Regions from separate parts of the Microbacterium sp. NPDC003461 genome, predicted to be linked through region 1. Evidence: predicted binding sites of a transcription regulator. Region 1 holds the regulator's gene; the other holds the start of a gene.
The links. The regulator HspR, encoded in region 1, represses chaperone genes until heat shock. The targets are predictions, from matches to a motif close to AAGTTGAGTCNNNNNGACTCAACTT.
Positions count from the first base shown of each region.

Region 2: the regulator HspR is predicted to act here: its motif matches at 2,192-2,216, upstream of ACWDR7_RS00260 (ATP-dependent Clp protease ATP-binding subunit).

Region 1 is NZ_JBSFPT010000035.1:14,382-18,787, forward strand. Features, by position in the region: gene glgX (glycogen debranching protein GlgX) at 1-1,467, opposite strand, end outside; gene ACWDR7_RS11635 (heat shock protein transcriptional repressor HspR) at 1,536-1,970, opposite strand; gene ACWDR7_RS11640 (DnaJ C-terminal domain-containing protein) at 2,018-2,998, opposite strand; gene ACWDR7_RS11645 (nucleotide exchange factor GrpE) at 3,011-3,655, opposite strand; gene dnaK (molecular chaperone DnaK) at 3,658-4,406, opposite strand, start outside.
Region 2 is NZ_JBSFPT010000001.1:60,314-64,719, forward strand. Features, by position in the region: gene ACWDR7_RS00260 (ATP-dependent Clp protease ATP-binding subunit) at 22-2,169, opposite strand; gene ACWDR7_RS00265 (GlxA family transcriptional regulator) at 2,347-3,351, opposite strand; gene ACWDR7_RS00270 (hypothetical protein) at 3,469-3,624, shown strand; gene ACWDR7_RS00275 (DUF1272 domain-containing protein) at 3,629-3,769, opposite strand; gene ACWDR7_RS00280 (rhodanese-like domain-containing protein) at 3,766-4,179, opposite strand; gene ACWDR7_RS00285 (glycosyltransferase) at 4,279-4,406, opposite strand, start outside.

The DNA of each region.
Region 1 (4,406 bases):
GTTGTCCTCGCCGTTGGCCTCGTTGTGCTTGTGCTCGTACGTGACGAGGTCGCGCACCGTGAAGCCGTCGTGCGCCGTGATGAAGTTGACCGAGTTCGACGCCGAGCGGCCGTCGTCCGCGTACAGGTCGCTCGATCCGGCCAGCCGCGTGGCCACGTTGCGGATCGTGCCCTGCCCGCGCCACCAGTCCCGGATCGTGTCGCGGTACTGGTCGTTCCACTCCGCCCACGGCGACGGCATCTGCCCCACCAGGTAGCCGTCCATCGACACGTCCCACGGCTCGGCGATGAGCTTGACGTGCCGCAGAATCGGATCCTGATCGATCGCGATGAGCAGCGCGCACGCGAAGTCGACGTCGTAGCCCGTGCGGGTGAGCGCGCTCATGAGGTCGAAGCGGAAGCCGTCGACGTGCATCTCGGTGACCCAGTAGCGCAGCGAGTCGAGGATGAGCTGCAGCGCGAGCGGGTTCCACGCGTCGACCGTGTTGCCGCAGCCGGTGACGTCCCAGTAGGTGTCGTCGAAGGCGCCCTCCTCCTCGGGGATGACGCGCTTGTAGAAGCCCCGGTCGTCCAGGCCGCGGAACGACAGCGTCGGGCCGTCCGGCCCCGCCTCGGCGGTGTGGTTGTAGACGACGTCGAGGATGACCTCGATGCCGGCCCGGTGCAGCTCCTTGACCATGCCCTTGAACTCGGTCACCTGGCCGCCGCGGTCCCCCGCCGAGCTGTACGACGCGTCGGGCGCGAAGTACGAGATCGTGTTGTAGCCCCAGTAGTTGCTCAGGCCGCGCTCGAGCAGCGCGGGCTCGGAGAAGAACTGCTGCACGGGCAACAGCTCGACGGCGGTCACGCCGAGGTCGCGCAGGTACTCGATGACGGCCGGCTGCGCGAGGCCCGCGTACGTGCCCCGCAGCGGCTCGGGCACGCGGTCGTGCAGCTTCGTGAAGCCCTTCACGTGCAGCTCGTAGATGACGGTCTCGCGCCACCGGGTGCCGAGCAGCTCGTCGCCCTCCCAGTCGAACGACGGATCGACGACGGCGCTGCGGGCCGTGTAGGCCGACGAGTCGGTGTCGTCGCGCGCGGCCGGATCGTCCTCGCGGGCGCCGAAGATCGGCTGCTCGGCGAGGATCGTGCCGCTCGTGGCGAGCCCGTACGGGTCGAGCAGCAGCTTGTGCGGGTTGAAGCGGTACCCGTTCTCCGGATCCCACGGCCCGTCCACGCGGTAGCCGTACCGCTGCCCCGGCGCGACGTCGGGCAGCGCCCCGTGCCAGATGCCGAGGGTCTGCTCGGTGAGCTCGTGCCGCGTCTCGCGGTCGGCGTCGTCGAACAGGCACAGGTCGACGCGCGTGGCGTTGGGCGCGTAGACGGCGAAGTTCGTGCTCTCGGGCGTCCACGTGGCCCCGAGCGGCCATTCCCGCCCCGGCCAGACGGCGGCGGTCTCTCCGAGGCGTGTCCACAGCTGGGGGCTCATGCCCCCCATGATGCCCCGGCTCAGCGGATTGCCGCGCAGGTGCCCGGGGCGGGTCGGCACCGGGCGCGCTACTGCGGCGGGGGCGGCGTCCAGAGCATGAGCTCGGCGCGGCGGCGCACGCGCGTGCCGGCCTTCACCGTGATGACCGGTCCGCCCGGCGCCGCCGCGAACACGCGCGCGCCGGGGCGCGAGGCCAGCTCGGCCTCCAGCCGGTCCTCGAGGTCGCGCACGCGGCGGCGCAGGTCGCGCACCTCGTCCTCGAGGTCGAGCACGCGGGCGATCGCGGCGAGGCTCATCCCCTCGCCCGAGAGCCGGGCGACCTCGCGCAGCTGCGCGATGTCGCGCGCCGAGTAGCGCCGCGATCCGCCCCGCGTGCGCCCCGGCACCACCAGGCCGATGCGGTCGTACTGCCGCAGCGTCTGCGGGTGCATGCCGGCCAGCTCGGCGGCGACGGCGATGGCGAAGACCGGTGCGTCCTCGTCGATGTCGTACGCGTCGCTCATCCGTCCCCCTCCTCGCTCATCCTGCCGCCCTCATCCCCGATCCATCGTCAGCCCCGTGCCCGCGCGAGCAGATCGTCGCGCGGGTTCTCGCGCGGACCGACCTCGTGGAAGCGCTCGAGCGCCTCGCGCTGCGCCTCGGAGAGGTGCCCGGGAACGACCACCTGCACCTCGGCCAGCAGGTCGCCCGTGCCCTTCTTCGACGCGATGCCCCGGCCCTTCACGCGCAGCACGCGGCCCGACGGCGTGCCCGGCGTGACACGCAGCCGCACGGCGTCGCCCTCGAGGGTGGGCACCTCGATCGTGGCGCCGAGCGCCGCCTCCGTGAAGGTGATGGGAACGGTCACCCGCAGGTTCAGGCCCTCGCGCGTGAAGACCGGATGCGGGCGCACCGCGACCTCCACGACGATGTCGCCGTTCTCGCCGCCGTCCGGCGACGGGCGGCCGCGGCCGCGCAGGCGGATCTTCTGCCCGTCGGCCACGCCGGCGGGGATCTTGATCTTGAACGGCTTGCCGTCCTCGCTCTGCAGCGTCACGGTCTCGCCCTTCGCCGCCGTGACGAAGTCGATCGTCGTGCGGGCGCGCAGATCCTGCCCCTTGGTGGGGCCGCCGAATCCCTGGAAGCCGCCGGTCGGCTGGCCGAAGCGGCCGGAGCCGAAGCCGGTGCCGCGGCCCTGGTTGAACATCGTGAAGATGTCGTCGAAGTCGGCCGCCGATCCGCGATTCGTCGTGAACCGGCTGAAGACGTCCTCGAAGCCGCCCGCACCCGATCCGCCCGCCGTGAAGCGCGCGCCGGATCCCATGGCGCGGATCTCGTCGTACTCGCGGCGCTGCTCCGCGTCGGAGAGCACCGAGTACGCCTCGCTGATCTCCTTGAACTTCGCCTCGGCCGCCGCGTCGCCCGGATTGGAGTCCGGGTGGTACTGGCGCGCGAGCTTGCGGTACGTCTTCTTGAGCTCGGCGTCGGAGACGTCCTTCGAGACCCCCAGGACCTTGTAGAAGTCCTTGTCGAACCAGTCCTGACTGGCCATGCGTCTCCCGCCTTACTCCGCCGGCACGGCGACCACGACCTTCGCCGGCCGCAGCTCCACGTCGCCCAGGCGATAGCCCACCTCGACCACCTCGAGGATGGTCGACTCGGTCGTGCCCGGCACGGGCTGCTGGAACACGGCCTCGTGCTGCTGCGGGTCGAACACGTCGCCCGCCGCGCCGTAGGTCATCAGTCCCATGCGCTCCGCCACGCCGCGCATCTTCTCGGCCACGAGCGCGAACGCGCTGCCCTCCTCGAGGTCGCCGTGCTTGGCGGCGCGGTCGAGGTCGTCGAGCACGGGGAGCAGACTCTTGGCGACCCAGCCCTTGGCCCGGTCGATCTCGAGCTGGCGCTGCTCCTCCGTGCGGCGACGGTAGTTGGCGTACTCCGCCTGCAGGCGCTTGAGGTCGTGCTGCAGCTGCGTCTCGTAGTCGCTGCGCTCGGCCTCGGCCGCCTCGTCGGTCTGCGCGGCGCCGAGGATGTCGTCCACCGTCAGCGACTCGTCTCCCTCGGCAGGCTCGCCCGTCGGGGCGCCCTGGTCCGCAGGGGCACCCTCGGCGCTCTGGTCCGCCTGCGCGTCGGGGCCGGAAGCGCTCGCCTCCGGCCCCTCGGCGCCAGGCTGGACCTCGTCGTTCTCGTCGAAGTCCTTGTCCGCCATGGTTACTTCTTCTCGTCCTCGTCGTCGACGACCTCGGCGTCGATGACATCCTCATCCGACTCGCCGCCGGCCTGCTCGCCGGCCGGCGCGCCCTCCGAGGACGCCGCGGCGGCGTCCGCCTGCGACTGCGCGTAGATCGCCTCGCCCAGCTTGGCCTGGCTCTCATTCAGCTTGTCGAACGCCGTCTTCACGGCGTCGTCGTCGTCACCGGCGAGCGCCGTCTTGAGCGCGTCGACGTCGGCCTGCACCGACTCCTTCACGTCGGCCGGCAGCTTGTCGTCGTTCTCCTTGATGAGCTTCTCGATGGAGTACGACAGCGTCTCGGCCTGGTTGCGGACCTCGGCGGCCTCGCGGCGCTTCTTGTCCTCGGCCGCGTGCTCCTCGGCCTCGCGCACCATGCGCTCGATGTCCTCCTTGGGCAGCGACGAGCCGCCCGTGATGGTCATCGACTGCTCCTTGCCGGTGCCCTTGTCCTTCGCCGAGACGTGCACGATGCCATTGGCGTCGATGTCGAAGGTGACCTCGACCTGCGGGATGCCGCGCGGTGCCGGGGCGATGCCGGTCAGCTCGAAGGTGCCGAGCGGCTTGTTGTCGCGCGTGAACTCGCGCTCGCCCTGGAACACCTGGATCGCGACCGACGGCTGGTTGTCGTCGGCGGTCGTGAACGTCTCGCTGCGCTTGGTCGGGATGGCCGTGTTGCGCTCGATGAGCTTCGTCATGATGCCGCCCTTGGTCTCGATGCCGAGGCTCA
Region 2 (4,406 bases), on a different contig from region 1:
GGGCGGGTTCGGCGGGGGAGATCAGGCCTCGGTCGGGCCCTGGCTCGTGAGCGCGAGCTCGTCGCCGGTCGCGGCCACGTCCACGCGCACGGCGTCGCCGTCGTGCACGCCGCCCGACAGGATCGCGCGGGCCAGGCGATCCTGGATCTCGGTCTGGATCAGCCGGCGCAGGGGGCGCGCGCCGAACACGGGGTCGTAGCCGCGCTCGGCCAGCCAGGCCCGGGCGTCGGGCGTGACGGCGAGCGTGAGGCGCCGATCCGACAGGCGCCGCTGCAGCAGGTCCACCTGCAGCTCCACGATCTGCGCGAGGTCGTCCTGCCCCAGCGCGTGGAACATCACGATGTCGTCGAGGCGGTTGATGAACTCCGGCTTGAACGCCGCGTGCACGAGCTGCATCACCTGCTCGCGCTTGGACTCGGGCGAGAGCGTCGGATCGATGAGCACGGGGGAGCCGAGGTTCGACGTGAGGATGAGGATGACGTTCTTGAAGTCGACCGTGCGGCCCTGGCCGTCGGTGAGGCGACCGTCGTCCATCACCTGCAGCAGCACGTCGAACACCTCGGGGTGCGCCTTCTCGACCTCGTCGAGCAGCACGACGCTGTAGGGGCGCCGGCGCACGGCCTCGGTGAGCTGGCCGCCCTGGTCGTAGCCGACGTATCCCGGAGGGGCGCCCACGAGGCGGCTGACGGAGTGCTTCTCGCCGTACTCCGACATGTCGATGCGCACCATCGCCTGCTCGTCGTCGAAGAGGAACGCCGCGAGCGCCTTGGCGAGCTCGGTCTTGCCCACGCCCGTCGGGCCGAGGAAGAGGAACGATCCCGTCGGCCGGTTCGGATCGCTGATGCCGGCCCGCGAGCGGCGCACGGCGTCGGCCACGGCGCGCACCGCGTCCTCCTGGCCGATGAGACGTCGCCCGAGCTCGGACTCCAGGTGCAGCAGCTTCTCGGTCTCGCCGCGCATCAGCCGGCCGACGGGGATGCCGGTCCAGGCCGCGATGACGCTTGCGATGTCCTCCTCGGTCACCTGGTCGCCCACCATGCGCTCGTCCGACTGCTCCACGCGCTCGGCCTCGGCCAGCTCGCGCTCGAGCGACGGGATCTCGCCGTACAGCAGCCGCGAGGCCCGCTCGAGGTCGCCCTCGCGCTGCGCGCGCTCGGCCTCGCCGCGCGCGGCGTCGAGGCGCGTCTTGAGGTCGCCGACCTTGTTGAGCGAGGCGCGCTCCGCCTCCCACCGCTCCTGCAGCTCGCCCAGGCGCTGCTCGTTCTCGGCCAGGGTCTCGCGCAGGGCCGCGAGCCGCTCCTGCGAGGCCGGGTCCTTCTCCTTCTTGAGCGCAAGCTCCTCGAGCTTGAGGCGGTCGACGTGCCGGCGCAGCTCGTCGATCTCGAGGGGCGCGGAGTCGATCTCCATGCGCAGCCGGCTGGCGGCCTCGTCGATGAGATCGATCGCCTTGTCGGGCAGCTGGCGGCTGGGCAGGTAGCGGTGGCTGAGCGACGCGGCGGCGACAAGGGCGCCGTCCGCGATCGCGACCTTGTGGTGCGCCTCGTAGCGCTCCTTCAGCCCGCGCAGGATCGCGATGGTGTCCTCCACGCTCGGCTCGCCGACGTACACCTGCTGGAAGCGGCGCTCGAGCGCCGCGTCCTTCTCGATGAACTCGCGGTACTCGTTGAGCGTGGTGGCGCCGATCATGCGCAGCTCGCCGCGGGCGAGCATCGGCTTGAGCATGTTCGCCGCGGCGACGGATCCCTCGCCGCCGCCCGCACCCATGAGCACGTGGAGCTCGTCGATGAAGGTGATCACGCGGCCCTCCGACTCGGTGATCTCCTTGAGCACGTTCTTGAGCCGCTCCTCGAACTGGCCGCGGTACATCGCGCCCGCCACGAGCGCCGAGATGTCGAGCGCGATGAGCTCGCGACCCTTCAGGCTCTCGGCCACGTCGCCCGCGACGATCCGCTGCGCGAGGCCCTCGACGACGGCGGTCTTGCCGACGCCGGGCTCGCCGATGAGCACGGGGTTGTTCTTCGTGCGCCGGGTGAGCACCTGGCTGACGCGGCGGATCTCGGCGTCGCGCCCGATGACCGGGTCGAGCTTGCCGGCCCGCGCGCGCTCGGTGAGGTTGATCCCGAACTGCGCGAGAGCGGTCTGCTCCTCCTGCTGCGGCTGATCCGCCATGTCCCCTCCGATGATCCGTGCGCACTTGAGTCCGACTCACTCAACTTTAGCAACCGTACCCGCCCGGGGGGAACCACCAGTCCCCGCGACACAGCAACTGTGCGCCGAGACAGCGGCGTCTGCACGCGGTCTCGGCGCGGGAATGCTGTCTCGCGGAGGGGGACGGGCCGCAGCCGGTCAGGCGAGGGCCAGCTCCGGCGCGGCCTGGCCCGCCGCGGCCTCCGCCGCGGGGGTGCACGCGAACCGCGCGCGGTAGGCCGTGGGGCTCGTGCCCAGCGCCCTGGCGAAGTTCTGGCGCAGCACGGCGGCGGATCCGAAGCCGCACTCGGCGGCGATCCGGTCGAGGCCCCAGTCCGTGCGCTCCAGCAGGCGCTGGGCGTGCATCACGCGCTGGCGGGCGAGCCACGCGGCGGGAGTCGTGCCGTGATCGGCGCGGAACCGCCGGGCGAACGTCCGCGGCGACATGTGCGCGTGGGCGGCCAGATCGTCGACCGTGAGGTCGCGGCTCAGGTTCGCCAGCGCCCAGTCCAGCGTGGGGGAGAGCGACATGCCCTGCGCCTCGGGCAGCGGGTGCAGGATGAACTGCGCCTGGCCGCCGTCGCGCTGCGGGGCGACGACCATGCGCCGCGCGACGACGTTCGTCAGCTCGGCGCCGATCTCCTGGCGCAGCAGGTGCAGGCACGCGTCGATGCCGGCCGCCGTGCCGGCGCTCGTGATGATGCGCCCGTCCTGCACGTAGAGCACGTCCGGATCGATCGTCGCCCGCGGGAAGCGCCGCGCCATCTCGTCGGCGTACATCCAGTGCGTGGTGGCGCGCCGCCCGTCGAGCACGCCCGCGGCGCCGAGGGTGAACGAGCCGCTGCACACGCTGAGCACCCATGCGCCGCGGTCGACCGCGCGGCGCACGACGTCGACCACGCGGGGGTCCACGTCGTCCCAGTACTGCCGGGGCGTCGCCGTGACGACGACCACGTCGGCCTCGTCGGCGAACGACAGGTCGTTCTCGACCTGCAGCGAGAACCCCATCTTCGTGCGCACCAGGCCGGGATCGGGCGTCACGGGACGGAAGTCGAACGTCGGCACGCCCTGGTCGGAGCGGTCGAGCCCGAAGGCCTCGCACACCACGCCGAACTCGAACACGGCGGCGCCGTCCAGCACGATGCAGGCGACGGTCTTGATCATGGATCCTCCCGGTGGCGGGATTCCTGCGGACAGCGGCAGTCGTGGTGGCAGGAATCGAACGGATTGCGTCGAGTCTGCCACTCGTGGCCGGATCCGCACAACCGTAGCTTTTCGGACATGGACCTTCTTCTCGGCATCCTCCTCGCCGCGGTCTCCGTCGCGGCCGTCGCGGCCACGCTGTGGCTGCTGCCCAACGACGGCTACGGTCAGCGCGTGTTCGGCACCGACGACTGGTCGCAGCCCCCGGATCTCGCCCCTCGTGGCGACCGGTGACCGCTCAGATCCGCACAAGCTCGCCCTGACAGTTCGGGCAGCGGCCACCCGGGAACGTCGCGACGCACGCGGCGCACCACGTGCAGCCGAACGAGCATGCGAGGAACGGCCCCTCGGCGCCCTCGCACCGCTGACAGGAGGTCACCGCACGACCCCGGTGAGCGGATCGACGGGGAAGCGCGTCTCGCCCTCGCCGCTGACGACGGGATAGCCCTCGCGCGCCCAGTACTCGAAGCCGCCGATCATGAGCCTCACCTCGTAGCCGAGCTCGGCGAGGGCCAGCGCCGCCTTGTCGCCGCCGTTGCAGCCGGGGCTCCAGCAGTACACGACGACGGGCGTGCCGGCAGGGATGTCGGCGGCCGCGCGCGCGGGGATCTCGCGGGTGGGCAGGTGGATGGCGCCCGCGGCCCGGCCCTGGGCCCACGCCTCGGCGGAGCGGGTGTCGACGAGGACGAAGCGCTCGCCCGCCTTCTGCGCGGCGCGCACGTCGGCGGGGTCGGTCTCGAAGGCGAGCTTGGCGCGGTAGTGCGCGGCTATGTCGGCGGGTGCGGTCATGGCCACACCGTAGGCGACGGCGCCGCCTCGCCCCGCCGCACCGGGGCACAACGGCAGGATCCCGCCGCAGCGTGGCAGAGCGCCGACGCCACGGTCCGGTCAGCGCACGCGCTCGTAGACCTCGATCATCGCCGCCGTGCTCGCGGACTGACGGAACCGCTGCCGCACCGCCGCGTCGGGCGCGGGCGCCGATCCGGACCGGATGTCGGCCGACGCCCGCCGCAGCG